2 regions of the Shewanella aegiceratis genome follow, and region 1 is predicted to be linked to the other one. Evidence: riboswitches for the same ligand, from Rfam matches in the RefSeq annotation. Region 1 holds a riboswitch; the other holds the start of a gene.
The links. A riboswitch is a leader RNA that binds a small molecule or an ion and turns the genes downstream of it on or off. The one in region 1 is predicted to bind lysine.
Positions count from the first base shown of each region.

Region 1 (7,436 bases):
GAAACTTTTAAGTCAGGTTTCTAATGATTTACAAATCAGAGTCAAAGGCCCATCCATCATTTGGGGTTTAATTAACTCTGCATCATGGCAACAACTGGCTGATAACGCGAAGCCATGTAAGTAGTCAGCGAGTAAATCTAGACTATCTTTTTCTGTTTTCTCGTCTAGTGCTAAAGGGGCGATAATACTTCTATAACGCTCGGTAAATATTTGGGCGGGACCCAGGGATGTCATACTTAGCATGATTTGTAGTAGCCCGTTGTATTGCTGCAACAATTCAATATAGCTGACACATAAACGCCTTAATTCGCCTTGCCAATCAGGGTCTGCTTGAGGTTGATAGACTTCGGATACGAGCGAAGAGGTAAGGGCTTCTAACAATGCATTCTTGTTTTTAAAATAGTGATAGATTGCCATTGGATCCACGTTTAATTCTGTTGCCAATGAGCGGATACTCGGTGTTTTACTATCTCTTTTCATCAAAGACTTAGCTGCTTCTAGTATGCTTTGCGCACTTAACTGCGACTGTTTTCCATTAGGGCGTCCACGTTTCTTTTCATTGACACTCATTTGAGCTCCCGATAAACTTATCATTAATTCTACGGTGTAGAAATTATTTTAAACCATATTTTAGCTTGGCTCAATCACCATAAACTTGACGAGGTGCTCATGGCAAACATCGTATTTATTGCAACCAGTTTAGATGGATATATCGCAGATAAGCGAGGCAAACTCGACTGGCTACATTCAGTACCTAATCCAAACAATGTTGATACGGGATTTGTCGCTTTGATGGAGAGAGTTGACGGCTTAGTAATGGGGCGGAATACCTTAGATATGGTGCTGAGTTTTGATTGTGACTGGCCTTATAGTAAGCCGGTGTTTGTGTTGAGTAACACTATGACCGAAGTTCCTCAAGGTTATGAAGATAAAGTTTTTTTAGTTAAAGGGAAGCTAGTTGATATTATCGCTGACTTGAATGCGAAGGAATTCAATGAGCTATACATTGACGGTGGAGTGACGATTCAAAACTTCCTTAAAGAAGATCTGATCGATGAAATGGTGATTACTTGTTTTCCTATTTTACTTGGTGGTGGAGTCCCCCTATTTGGTGAACTTGAAACCCCACTAAGTTTTAACGTGATTAAGAGTGAAGTGGTATTAGATTCTTTGACCCAAACCACTTATCACCGAAAGAGAGCATAGAGACTTTCTTGTCGGAGAGTCGTGAATGTTCGAAAGGCCGACTCGATACTCAGCTATCGTTTTGGTTAGGTCTAAATCCTTCCCTGGGATTTTAGACATTCCCCACTTCCCTGTGGGTCAGGGAGGAAATGCCTTGAAATGTCTGGAACATTTCAGGCCCTGGCCACCGGGGATAACTCTCTATAAACAGAGAAAATCCATGTACAAATACCAAAGCTATCCATCCTTGGGCTTTGGCATAAGTGTTCCAGACACAAATCCCCTCTTTGGCCTTCTGACCTCCATGGAAGGAGGAAATGCCTTGAAATGTCTGGAACATTTCAGGCCCTGGCCACCGGGAATAAGTACAATCCATATACAAAAAAGCCAGTCGTTAGACTGGCTTTTTAATCGAATCACATTTGCGCTAGCTGGATGTGATTTATGCTTCTTCTAAGTTACCGCAGAAACGATAGCCTTCGCCGTGGATGGTGGCGATGATCTCAGGCGTATCTGGCAAGCTTTCGAAGTGCTTACGGATGCGACGAATGGTCACGTCCACGGTACGGTCGTGTGGCTTAAGCTCACGGCCTGTCATCTTCATCAGCAGGTCGGCACGGGTCAGGATCTTGCCTGGGTTCTCAACGAAGTGCAGCATGGCGCGGAACTCACTGCGCGGCAGCTTGTACGACTCGCCTTGTGGGCTCACCAGTGAACGGCTGTTGATCTCTAGGCTCCAACCGTTGAAGCGGTAGAATTCTACGGCACTCTTTTCTTCGGTTTCGCCGCCGGTGCTGTTGACGCGAGTCAGCAGGTTACGTGCACGGATAGTCAGTTCGCGTGGGTTAAATGGCTTGGTGATATAGTCATCGGCACCAATTTCCAGACCCAAGATCTTGTCAACTTCGTTGTCACGGCCGGTAAGGAAGATAAGGCCGATGTTATTGATTTCACGAAGTTCACGCGCAAGCAGCAGACCATTCTTACCTGGTAGGTTGATATCCATTACCACAAGATTGATCTTGTTTTCCTGCATGGCTTTATGCATCTCTGCGCCGTCATTGGCTTCAGTTACCACATATCCTTCAGCCTCGAAAATACTTCTTAGCGTGTTCCGGGTAACGGCTTCATCTTCAACGATCAGAATGTGCGGGTTTTGCATATTTATTTACCTAATATTTGTTTAAAACTGTTCTAACCATGAGCGCTAGTTGGTGCTGCTGCGCCCTATCTGTCTTCGCGACAATTACCGAACTCACGTAGTGCTTTTATCAAACCCAATTGGTACAGCAACACACTTCATGATTAGTAAAGTATACGTATCTCTTTCAAAAGACACGCGAACTGTTACTCACTTCGATTAACAATAGTTGGGAATAGTTCCGTTAACTATGTAATATTTTCAAGTTTAAATGCTAAATCAGCCTAAGCTCACATTTTATACAGGAAATTGACTAACTTTTGATGACCTTGTCGTCGACAAGATGTAACAAAAAGTATTTCATCGTGAGATGAGTGGAAGTGAATCAACGAACTTATTGTACTCGTTTTAGTCATTTGTTAACAAATGAAATGTTAACAAAATTCCTTTGAGATTTGATGTAAATCACATTTATGTGTGTAAGTGTATGATTTTGATGGTATTAATAAAATTTAATAAAGTGACCTGTCTCACACCTCTAGGAAGGCGGAGGAATTTTGCTATAATCGACGGAATCTAATTTAGGAATATTTTAGTGATGAGCACAGCAAGCGAACATCTTTGGCAATGCTATCAGCAAACGCAGTTTTTACTTACGCAACCTTTTTCCCCTTCGTTATCATTTGCAATCATTACCGCTCATAATCCTAAAGGCCAACACCTTTCTCCCTCGCAAAACCGTCTCCTCGACAAACAGCTTCAACGTCATATTCAACGTCTTCAATATCCTTATCGTGCCCTGATCGGCGCCTCCAGTGACAGAGGCCATATGGAGAAGAGCTGGGCCGTGTCTATCGATAAGGCCGCAGCCGTGGATCTTGGCAAGGTGTTTAATCAAAACGCCATCTATTTTGTCGATGAGGACGAGCTGCAACTGGTGCCTTGTCTGGTGGAGTATGACGAGCTCACCCTGGGCAAGTTTTCCGCCCGGGTCTGTCTGGTTAGCGAGCTGCCCGACATCAGCCGATAGCAGGCGGGGGAACTTGAGAGGCTTTCATCAAGACAAGCTAAAATATCGTTGACTTTTTATTCGGTTATTTGATAGTTTTCTTGCATCCTGACCTTAAGGTTAGTGATACAGAAGAGGAGCGTTAACTAGGTAGTAAGCCCGAGGAGTCCAAACTCCGTTGACGGTTTATGAGGGAGATTAACGCCGAGGTAAAGAGATGTTTGGTTTCATCTATTTATCGGTCGACTGGGCTGAATCCCACCGATTGTCACCTGTTTTTTGGTGGAGAGCTTCTGGTGGCAATCGCTGTTTCCCGTCTTGGGGTGCGTCATCTTTGCACCAGGCTCTTCGAACGAAGTAAGTTCGGAGCGTATTCAATGTTATCTATTTCTTTTGTGTCATCGTCAGCTACTTGGGTTGAGGTGCGCTAATGTCTATTGTTGTTGCTAAGTTTGGTGGTACCTCGGTTGCCGATTATGAGGCGATGAACCGCTGCGCCGATATCGTATTGGCCAATCCTGAAACCCGCGTGGTGGTCGTCAGCGCCTCGAGCGGCGTGACCAATCTGCTGGTGGAGCTAACTCAGGAGCATGTGGACTTTGAGCGTCGTAAGCAGCTGCTCAAGGCGATCGCCTCGATTCAATATAAGATCCTCGACGAGTTGGGTCAGCCCCATGATGTGGCCGCCCGCCTCGATGCCATCTTAAGTAAGATTGCCAGCCTGAGCGAGTCGCTCTCCCAAAACCGCAATAAGGCGACCACAGACGAACTGCTTGCCCAGGGTGAGCAGTGTTCATCTGTCTTGTTTGCTGCCGTGCTGAGAGAGAAGGGCGAGCGGGCGAGTGCCTTCGATGTGCGTCAGGTGATGCGCACCGACAGCCATTTTGGCCGCGCGGAGCCGCAGATCGAGGCGGTGAAGCAGCTTTGCACTGAGCATCTGCTACCACTGCTTAGTGAGCAGCGCATCGTGACCCAAGGTTTTATCGGCGCCGATGAACAGGGAGCCACCACCACGTTAGGCCGTGGGGGCAGCGACTACTCTGCGGCCCTACTTGCCGAAGCGCTGGATGCGTCTGCGGTTGAGATCTGGACGGATGTGCCGGGGATCTTCACCACAGATCCACGCCTCGCGCCGAATGCGCGTCCTATCCCTGAGATAAGTTTCAACGAGGCGGCCGAGATGGCCACCTTCGGTGCCAAGGTGCTGCACCCGGCAACCATTTTGCCTGCGGTCAGACACAAGATTCAGGTGTTTGTCGGCTCTAGCAAGGCTCCTGAACTTGGCGGCACTTGGATACGTCATCAGGTGAACGACGAGCCTATCTATCGCGCCGTGGCGGTGCGACGCGACCAGACGCTACTCAATTTGCATAGCCTGCAGATGCTTCACGCTCAAGGCTTCCTGGCCGAGACCTTCGCCACCTTGGCGCGCCACAAGATCAGTGTGGACTTAATCACCACCTCAGAGGTAAACGTCTCTTTGACGTTAGATAAGACGGGTTCAGATTCTGCCGGAAACAGCCTGCTGAGCGAGGCCTTACTGCAGGAGCTGTCGCAGCATTGCCGCGTGCGGGTCGAAGATGGCCTGGCGCTGGTGGCGATAGTGGGCAATAAGATTGCCACCACGTCGGGTGTATGTCGCCGCGTGTTCGAGGTGTTAGAGCCCCACAATGTGCGCATGATCTGTCAGGGCGCCAGCCCACATAACTTATGTGTCCTGGTGGCCGAGTCTGAGGCGGCTCAGGTCGTCAGCGCCCTGCATCAAAACTTGTTTGAAGGGTCACTATGAAGCCGGGTCGTTCTACGCTAAAGATTGGCGAGCTCGCCACGGGTCAAGATCTCGAGCTGAATCTGTTTGAGTTTGCCCCTGAGGTGCTGACCGGGCCTAGCGTCTATATTCAGGCTAACGTCCACGGCGCCGAGGTGCAGGGCAATGCGGTGATCTATCAGCTGATGCAGGCCCTAGAAGGCTGTGAGCTGCGCGGCAAGATCACCTTGGTGCCCCTGGCCAATCCTCTGGGAATTAATCAGAAGAGTGGCGAGTTTACCCTGGGCCGGTTCGACCCCATAACAGGGGTAAACTGGAACCGCGAATATCTCGACCATAAGCTGGATATTGCTAGCTGGTATCAGGGCCATAAACACCTGAACGATGCCGAGCTGATCGCCCATTTCAGGGCCTTGCTGGTCGAGCGTTGCTATAGCCGTCTGCATGAGCCATGGGGGATCACTACGGGCCATCGTCTGGCGGTGAGCCTGCAGCAGATGGGCCATGAGGCGGATATCGTGCTGGATCTGCATACCGGCCCTAAGTCGTGCAAGCACCTTTATTGCCCCGAGTATGACCAAGATGCTGCCAAGTATTTCTCTATTCCCTATACCCTGCTGATCCCCAATGAGTTTGGCGGGGCCATGGATGAGTCTATCTTCTGCCCTTGGTGGCAGCTGAGCGAATACATGGCCACTCAGGGGCGCGAGATTGAGGTGCCCGTATCGGCCTTTACCCTGGAGCTTGGTAGTCAGGAGAATGTCGACCTGGCAGATGCCCTGGTGGATGTCGAAGGGATCATGGCCTATCTGAGCAAGCGCGGCGTGATAAGTGAACGGGTTGAGCCAGCAGAGATGCCACGCTACGCCTGTTACCTGAAAGACTATAAGAAGTATCATGCGCCGCAAGGCGGCTTGGTGGAGTACAAGGCTAAGGTGGGGCAGCCGCTCATGGCCGGTGAACCGCTCGCTAACATCTTGCGTGTCGACAGATATGGTGAGGAGGACGCGATAGTGCCTCTGAGTTTGCCGGTGGACTGCGTGCCCGTACTACATTTTGCCTCGGCGTCAGTATATCAAGGTACAGAGCTCTATAAGGTGATGACTAAGGTATTTGCGCTTTAGGTTTGGCTTTTAGCCTGGTGGATTTGTACTTCATCGTTCAGTGCTTGGTTTAGTCGCCTTTCGCGTTATCAATAAAAAAGGGAGCCAAGTGGCTCCCTTTTTCTGTTCAAGCTATCTGCTTACTTGCGACGACGTAGCGCGGCAAATGGTAGCATCAGCAGAGCGAACCAACCCAGTGAACCACCACCTGAAGATTTCTCTTCCTTGGCGTTAACTGTGATAGTCGCCGTACCCGCTTCACTCTCTAGCTCACCATCGCTGGCAACGACAGAGAAGGTCAGGGTGTTGTTACCTGCTGGAGCAGTAAACTTAATTTCTGCGCCACCGTTGTTGAAGGTAACAGGTGTACCTGCAGTCTGTGTCCAAGTGTAGGTCAGGCTGTCACCATCAACGTCTTTGCCATTGGCCTTAGCGGTTACCACGAAGCCTTCGGTACTTGTCATACCTGTAGGAGCCACGGTAGGTGCATCGTTGATGTTGTTAACCATAACATTAACAGTGGTCGCTGCGTTCAGGTTGCCTTCGGCATCCTTAGAGGTGTAAGTGAATGAGTCTTTACCGAAGAAATCATCTTCTGGTGTATAGGTAATAGAACCATCTTTCTCTAGAGTCACTTCACCGTGTGCAGGCTCGTCAACCAGTGTTGCTTCACCTAGTGCACCAGCTGGCGCAACATCGATGATGCGTTGTGCGTTAGCTGTCATGCCGTCACCAGTTACAGAGACGCGAGCTACTTTCTGGCTAACAGTGTCGTTTTCTAACACGTTTGCTTCCAAGGTCGCTTCTTCGTCAACAGAGAAGTTGTCTGTTTGACCTGGGTTGAAGCTAGTTGGCGTCGCCAGATAGTCGATCTCTACGCTGCCTGAAGAGGTCGCTTGCAGTGCAACATAATCGTCAGTAGTGACAGTGCCACCTTGTCCGTTGTAGTGGAAGGTTGTACCTACGCTACCGCTGATGTTTTCTGCACCGATAGTGACATTGCTTGGCATGTTAGGGATATCTAGGTAGTTGAACCAAATATCTTCTACGTCACCAGTTTGGATCCAAAGGCTGAAGCTGTACTTGTTGCCAGAGGCGTCAGCATATAGCTGGGCATCTTTCCACTCGACAACAATCCACTCGTTACCACCAGCAGAAACAACCTGGATACCTAGCTGTCCGCCACCCGTGTCGCCGACAGTGCCGTCGCTCAGGTCGTAGTCACTCCAG
Region 1 covers NZ_CP080416.1:880,552-887,987, forward strand. Annotated here, with positions in the region: gene K0H80_RS03940 (TetR/AcrR family transcriptional regulator) at 13-570, opposite strand; gene K0H80_RS03945 (dihydrofolate reductase family protein) at 670-1,206, shown strand; gene arcA (two-component system response regulator ArcA) at 1,628-2,347, opposite strand; gene K0H80_RS03955 (DUF3293 domain-containing protein) at 2,925-3,356, shown strand; lysine riboswitch at 3,460-3,636, shown strand; gene lysC (lysine-sensitive aspartokinase 3) at 3,766-5,124, shown strand; gene K0H80_RS03965 (succinylglutamate desuccinylase/aspartoacylase family protein) at 5,121-6,227, shown strand; gene K0H80_RS03970 (S8 family serine peptidase) at 6,347-7,436, opposite strand, start outside.

Region 2 (7,436 bases), 2.1 Mb from region 1:
AGATAATGTCCACATCGGTGGCGCGGTAACCATGAGCACAGAGGGCGCGACACTGACCGCTCTGGGTGACGGCCACTACCGCTTCGATGCCCCTATGCCTGGGGTCAACGCCGGTACCGAAGGGATCGTCTGGCTACGTGTCGGCGGTAACAGCGAGTCGGGTATCGCCCGCTCAAATGAGATAGTGGTCAACAAGCCAGAAGGCGCCTTCTCGACCACCACGGAAGCCTGTTTCTCCTGTCACGTCGACTACTCGACCAGCCCTAATCGTCACTCAAGCTATGTGTCTCAAGGCATGGATGGCGAAGTCACCTTCGTCGAGGGCTGTATGGCCTGTCACGGCTCGGTGAGCCGTAGTGTGGTGAATGAACAAGGCTTCTCAGTTGGCGGCTACGCCAGAAACACCCTCTCTAAGATAGGTCACATCAACCACCAGGAATTTGAGACCGGCTTTAGCGCCTTGAACTGTAGTTCTTGTCACAGCGAGCCAACCGTCAACGTCAACGTCGCCGGCCCAGGCTGTATCGACTGTCATGACACTGGCGGCATCCCAGGCGATATCGTTCTCGGCAATGGCTCAGATCTGCGTAAGCTACACGAAGCCAAGAGCGCCATCACCTCTAACCAAGCGATCAAGGATAGCTATAAGGTGACTGGCACGGCGCCAGCCTGGTTCCCTGACTCAGGTGCTGCGGGTCAATGGTGTACCACATTGTCGCTGTTTAAGGTCGATGCCGAAGGCAAGGAAACCTTAGTCGATCTACATGAACTGTTTGATGATACCCAGACAATTCATAACCCTGACAAGCCAATTAACTATGTGGGCTCATATCTGCACGGTGTGTATAACGACAGCGTGATTGGCCGTGTTACAGGTGCCTATGATTACAGCTATGACGCAGAGGGTCGCAAGACCATGTGTTTTGCGCAAGATGCTGGCCACGGAAATCCACATGTCGTCGGCTCAACGCCCGATCTGACGGCTTGGGCTGATGCAGGCTTGATGGCCTCACTACGTGTCAGCTTCACCGCCAAAGACTACATGGGCGCCGAATCTGACGTGGTGACTATCCACGGCTACACAGATGTGGCATCGCAAGCCGATGGCGCTGTGACAGCCTACGAGCGTCGTCACAACGTCGGCAGCGAGTCTTGCACTACCTGTCACAACAGCGAAGCCAACTTCCACAAGAATGGTAACTTCGCCGAAGGTGGTCTGGGCTGTGTGGCCTGTCACAACAATGGTCAGGATCGCCGCGCCGGCAACTCTTCACCAGGTTTCGGCCCTATGGTGCACAGCATGCACTGGGGTGTGGGCAGCAAGAGCTTGGATGAGAATGGCAAGGAAGTGTCTAACTCTGCCAGCGTGATCGCACCGCAAACCGGCTGTGTGGCCTGTCACGATAGCGGTGTGGTTGATCTGAAAGCCGTACCAAATCAGTTCATCAAAGCACGTGCCTATGGTGTAAGCAACAAGATGGCCAGCCCTATCACGGCCAACTGTTACGCCTGCCATAACGATGACAGCGCGCTGAACCACATGATGCAAAACGGCGGTACTACCACGGAAGATGTACCGGCTACCGAGTGGTACAAGCTCAGCACCACCGAGTCTTGTGCAACCTGTCACGCCGAAGGCAGCAGTTTTGGTATCGAAAATTACCATAACTTTACCCGCTAACACCTGAGGTGAAAGCAAGGTAATTAAACATTATCCCTAGTTCCAACCAAAGGAGCCCTTCGCCAGGCTCCTTTTTTCTTGGCCCCAGTGCCATTTTCAGCCTGAGTTAATTTACAAAAGCTACATTAACGCCAAACTCGCCCACATAAAAATAACAATCGCAAATCTAAGGAAGTTGTACTAGATGAAATTGAATCTTATCGCCTTTGCCGTCGTCGGCGCCTTATCGACCACACTGCTCCTCAGTGGTTGTCAATCAAGCAGCTCTACCACACAGGCCACCGCCAGCATCGAGGCGCAAAACCCGCTGATGCAGCCAAGCACCCTGCAATATCAGGCCCCAGATTTTAGCCAGATCAAGGATGAGCATTTTAAGAGCGCCCTAGAGCAAGGCATCAATGAGCATTATGCCCAGGTGCTGACCATTGCCGACAACAGCGAGTCTGCCACCTTTGCCAACACTATCGTGGCACTGGAAACCAGCGGCGAGCTGCTGACCCGCGCCTCCAAGGTGTTCTATAACTTAACAGGGTCTAACAGCAACCCGGCGCTGCGTAAGCTTCAAGGCGAGATGGCACCTAAGATGGCCGCCCACTCGGACAACATCCACCTCAACGGCAAGCTATTTGCCCGCATCGATAGCCTGTATAAGAGCCGCAACACCTTAGGGCTGACCGCCGAAGAGGTGCGCCTCATCGAGATCTACCACCAACGCTTCGTCATGGCCGGTGCCAAGCTAACCGAGGCGCAAAAAGCGCAGATACGCCTGCTTAACGAAGAGCAATCTAAGCTTACCAATGAGTTTGGTCAGCGTCTGCTAAGGCTCACCAAGGAGATCGCCGTCGTGGTCGACAGCGTCGATGAGCTAAAGGGACTGTCAGACAGCGAGATCCGCGCCGCCAAGGCCGATGCCAGTGCCGCTGGCCATGAAGGCAAGTATCTCATCAATATCACCAATACCACCCGCCAACCTATCCTGGCCAAGCTTGAAAACCGTGAGCTGCGCCAGAAGGTGTGGCAAGCCTCGTCGACTCGCGGCATGAGCGGTGAGAATGAGACCGCCTCACTGGTTGCCCGCCTGGCACAACTTCGCGCCGAGCGCGCCCAATTACTGGGTTACAAGAGCTGGGCCGACTACCGCCTGACGCCGCAGATGGCCAAGACTCCGGATGCCGTCTACCAGATGTTCGGCTCTATGGTGCCCGCAGTGGTGGCCAACACCCAGAAGGAAGCCGATGATATCCAGGCGATGATCGACAAGACTGGTGGCGACTTCACCCTGGCGCCATGGGACTGGGCGTTTTATGCCGAGAAGGTGCGTAAAGACAAGTTCGACCTTGACGGCGCCGCCATCAAGCCCTACTTCGAATTCAACCGCGTGCTGCAAGACGGCGTCTTCTTCACCCTGGAGCGTCTCTATGGTGTGACCCTCAAGCCACGCCCGGACCTGCCTGTCTACCATGAAGATGTGAAGGCCTACGAGATGTTTGACGCCGACGGCAGCTCGATGGCGATCTTCTACGCCGACTACTTTGCCCGCGAAGGCAAGCGCGGCGGCGCCTGGATGAGCTCCTTCGTGACCCAGTCTAAGCTGCTCAACCAGAAGCCTGTGGTGGTCAACGTGATGAACATCAAGAAGGCCCCAGAGGGTGAGCCGACCTTCGTCAGCTACGATGAAGTCACCACCATGTTCCACGAGATGGGCCATGGCACCCACGGCATGTTCTCTAAGGTGACCTACCCTAGCCTGTCGGGCACCGCCGTGTCCCGCGACTTTGTCGAGTTCCCCTCGACCTTCGAGGAAGATTGGGCAGCCCACCCCGAGGTGCTGGCCAACTACGCCAAGCACTATGAGACAGGCGAGGTGATCCCCGATGAGCTGCTGCAGAAACTGCTGAAATCACGCAGCTTCAACCAGGGCTTCGACACCTTAGAATATATGGCGGCGGCCCTGGTGGATCTCGAGTGGCACTCACTGAGCGCCGATGCTCCACTGCAAGATGTGGCCGAATTCGAAGCCAAGGCGCTTAAGAAACACGGCATCAATATCGCCGCCGTGCCGCCACGCTACAAGTCGACCTACTTTGCCCACGCCTTCCCGGGTGGCTATTCGGCCAGCTACTACGCCTACATGTGGAGTGAGATCCTGGCGGCAGACGCCTTTGCCTATGTGCAGACCCAGGGTGGCCTCAACCGCGAAATAGGCATGAAGTATCGCAAGACCATCCGCGAGGTGGGTAACAGCGTGCCGCCAATGGAAGCCTACAAGGCCTTCCGTGGTCAGGCACCAACCACTGAGGCCCTGCTTCAGCGCCGTGGCCTCAACTAAATCCTGCCTCAACTCACTCCCCAGTAATGGGGAGTCACCCATAAAAAATGCCGCTCGATGAGCGGCATTTTTATATCAATTGAACCTTGATTTGGCGTAGCTGAATTAAGCCGGGCGATTGGCCTTATGGCGCAGCACCAGAACGCTCACTACAAACAGCGCACTACAGGCGGCCAGACCGGCGCCCACAGATTCGGTGAAGCCCAGCACGGTATAACCCACCAAACTGATCCCCGCCACGATAAGGGCATAGGGCAGCTGAGTCAGCACATGGTCTATGTGGTGACAGTTGGCGCCGGTAGAAGACAATATGGTGGTGTCTGAGATAGGCGAGCAGTGATCGCCAAACACGGCGCCCGCCAGCACTGAGGCCAGCATAGGCAACATCATGTTGGTATGGGTGCCCATGGCCATGTCGGCGGCGATAGGCAGCATGATGCCGAAGGTGCCCCAACTGGTACCTGTGGAGAAGGCAGTCAGGCCCGCCAGCACGAACAGTACGGCCGGCAGCAGCGCGAAGGGAATATTACCGGTCGCCAGGCTGGCCATATATTTACCCGTCTCCATCTGGCCTATCACACCGGCGATGGTCCAGGCGAACAGCAGAATATAGATGGCGGGCAGCATAGAGCGGGCACCGGCAATCACGCCTTTAAGGATAAGCGACTTATCCAGCCCCTGACTGACCACCAATACCAAGGTCGCGGCCAGGCCAACCACGGCGCCGAAGAAGAGCGATGAGGCAACGTCTGTCTTCTCGAAGGCACCAATGACGCTAAAGGGCAGATTCTCCACCGCCAGGGCATCGGCACCGCTACCTATCATGAAGTAGATGGTGGCAAACACCAGCACAGTGATCGGCAGGAACAGGCCTAATATCTTGCCAGAATCGGCCTCAGGCAGGTCGCTGTTAGCCCCGGGCGGCAGGCCCTTGGCCTCGTCATACAGGTTACCCTTCTGGGCGTTGAGCTCATGTTGACGCATGGGTCCCACATCCAGCCCCATAAAGGCGACGCAAAGCAGCAACACCAGGGCGAAGATGGCGTAGAAATTCATCGGGATCATCTGAATAAACACGCTCAGATGACCGCTGTCGGTGAAGCCGTGGGCGGTGAGTATGCCGCCGATCAGCGCGATAATGTATGCGCCCCAGCTAGAGACGGGTGAGATCACACAGATAGGCGCGGCGGTTGAGTCCAGCAGATAAGCCAGTTTGCTACGCGAGATATAGTATCTGTCGGTGAGCGGTCTGGCGACACTGCCCACCACCAGGCTATTGAAGTAATCATCGATAAAGACCACGCAGCCCAGGAACATGGTGAGCAGCTTGGCATCACGCTTGTTGCGAATATGCTGGCGCGCCCAATCGGCAAAGGCCTTGGCGGCGCCGCTGACGGTGATCAGGGCGGTGATCATCCCAAGCAGAATCAAGAAGCCCAGCAGATAAACGTTCCAGCTGTTTAGGGCACCATCATCCCAAAACAGGCCCACCACCTGCTGTCCCAGGTATTGACCCATATCCAGCGGTGAAAAGTCGGCAATTAACAGTGCCCCCAGGAGGATCCCCACACCGAGTGAGAGCAGAACGCGGCGGGTAAAGATCGCCAGCAGAATCGCTACCACGGGCGGCAGCAAAGAAAGTGCCGAATCGGCATAACTCAAAGTTGTCATTGTAAAATTTTGTCTTCGTTAAAATACGAATGGAGGGCAACTGAACTGGTGGGATATAGCATGAGATATTACACCTGTCCTATCAGTAGCGCTCCATAGTGATACCCATTCTCGGTATACCTTCCACTTATCAATCCAGATAAGAAGCACTATGGCAGTGCTGCCTCTATTCGATGACAGCCCCAGCGGCAAGCCTTGATCAACTCCACCACTTCGGCACCAAATCCTTTCATATTCGCTTAACGGCATCACCCTAACGAATACTACTGATATTTAATGCACCTCTACGTCTCAGGACGCCTGCCAATGTCACTATCGGCAAACGTGAGGCACATAAAAACACAAGCGGCTTTAAGGACGCTACCTCAAAGCCGCTCCATGTGATCTATATCACACTAAATTTTAGGTGAACACCAAAGTGCTCACCAGGCATTTACATTTTATTAAAGAAGTTCGAGTAGCTTAGGGACTGCCTCGAACAGATCCGCTTCCAGACCATAGTCGGCTACCTGGAAGATAGGCGCTTCTGGATCTTTGTTGATCGCCACGATCACCTTAGAATCTTTCATCCCCGCAAGGTGCTGGATGGCACCCGAGATACCCACGGCGATATAGAGATCCGGCGCGACAATCTTACCCGTCTGACCAACCTGTAGATCGTTTGGCACGTAACCGGCATCGACCGCGGCGCGCGATGCACCCAGTGCCCCGCCCAGCTTATCGGCCAACTGCTCGAGAATCGCGAAGTTCTCTGCGCTGCCCATGGCGCGGCCACCTGAAACCACCACAGAGGCGGCGCCAAGATCGGGACGCTCTGACACTGACAGAGTCTGAGTTACAAACTCAACATCGCCGCTGTATTCGTTGTCCAGGGTCTGCACCGAGGCGCTACCGTCCTGGGCTACCGCATCGAAGGCGCTGGCACGAACCGTCATCACCTTGATGTTGTCCAGGCTCTGAACCGTCGCCATGGCGCTACCGGCATAGATAGGACGCACGAAGGTGTCTTCGCTCACCACTTCGACCACTTCAGAAAGCTGCGCCACATCCAGAAGCGCCGCCACACGAGGCAGCACATCTTTACCTACGCTTGAAGCCGCAGCCAGAATGTGTTGATACTCGCTGGCCACTGAGACGATCAGCTGTGACAGGTTTTCGGCGATGGCATTGGCATAAACGCCGCTATCGGCAACCAGTACCTGACGTACACCGGCAAGCTGCTTGGCACTATCGGCCGCGGCGCCACAGTTATGACCGGCTACCAGCACATCGACTTCACTGCCGATCGCCTGGGCACAAGCCACAACCTTGGCGGTATCGAGTTTTAAAGTCGCATTATCATGTTCTGCTATTACTAGAATCGCCATTTAGATCACCTTCGCTTCATTCTTTAGCTTTTCCACCAGCTCCTCGACAGAAGCCACCATAATACCCGCTTGACGCTCGGCAGGCGGTGTCACCTTGAGCACCTTCTGATGCTGTTTCAGGGTCACGCCCAGGCTGTCTACCGTCACGGTATCGAGCGGCTTACGTTTCGCCTTCATGATGTTAGGTAATTTGGCATAGCGAGGCTCGTTCAGACGCAAGTCTGTGGTGACAATCGCAGGCAGTGGCATCTTAAGGGTCTGCAGGCCGCCGTCGATTTCACGGGTCACCACAAGTTGTTCGCCCTCAACCTTCACCTCAGAGGCAAAGGTAGCCTGAGGCAGTCCAGCCAACGCCGCCAGCATCTGGCCAGTCTGGTTGTTGTCACCA
Region 2 covers NZ_CP080416.1:2,997,248-3,004,683, forward strand. Annotated here, with positions in the region: gene K0H80_RS13180 (multiheme c-type cytochrome) at 1-1,681, shown strand, start outside; gene K0H80_RS13185 (M3 family metallopeptidase) at 1,866-4,010, shown strand; gene K0H80_RS13190 (Na+/H+ antiporter NhaC family protein) at 4,116-5,681, opposite strand; lysine riboswitch at 5,760-5,976, opposite strand; gene K0H80_RS13195 (electron transfer flavoprotein subunit alpha/FixB family protein) at 6,125-7,048, opposite strand; gene K0H80_RS13200 (electron transfer flavoprotein subunit beta/FixA family protein) at 7,049-7,436, opposite strand, start outside.
Region 2: another riboswitch for lysine. It lies ahead of K0H80_RS13190 (Na+/H+ antiporter NhaC family protein); the one in region 1 lies ahead of lysC (lysine-sensitive aspartokinase 3).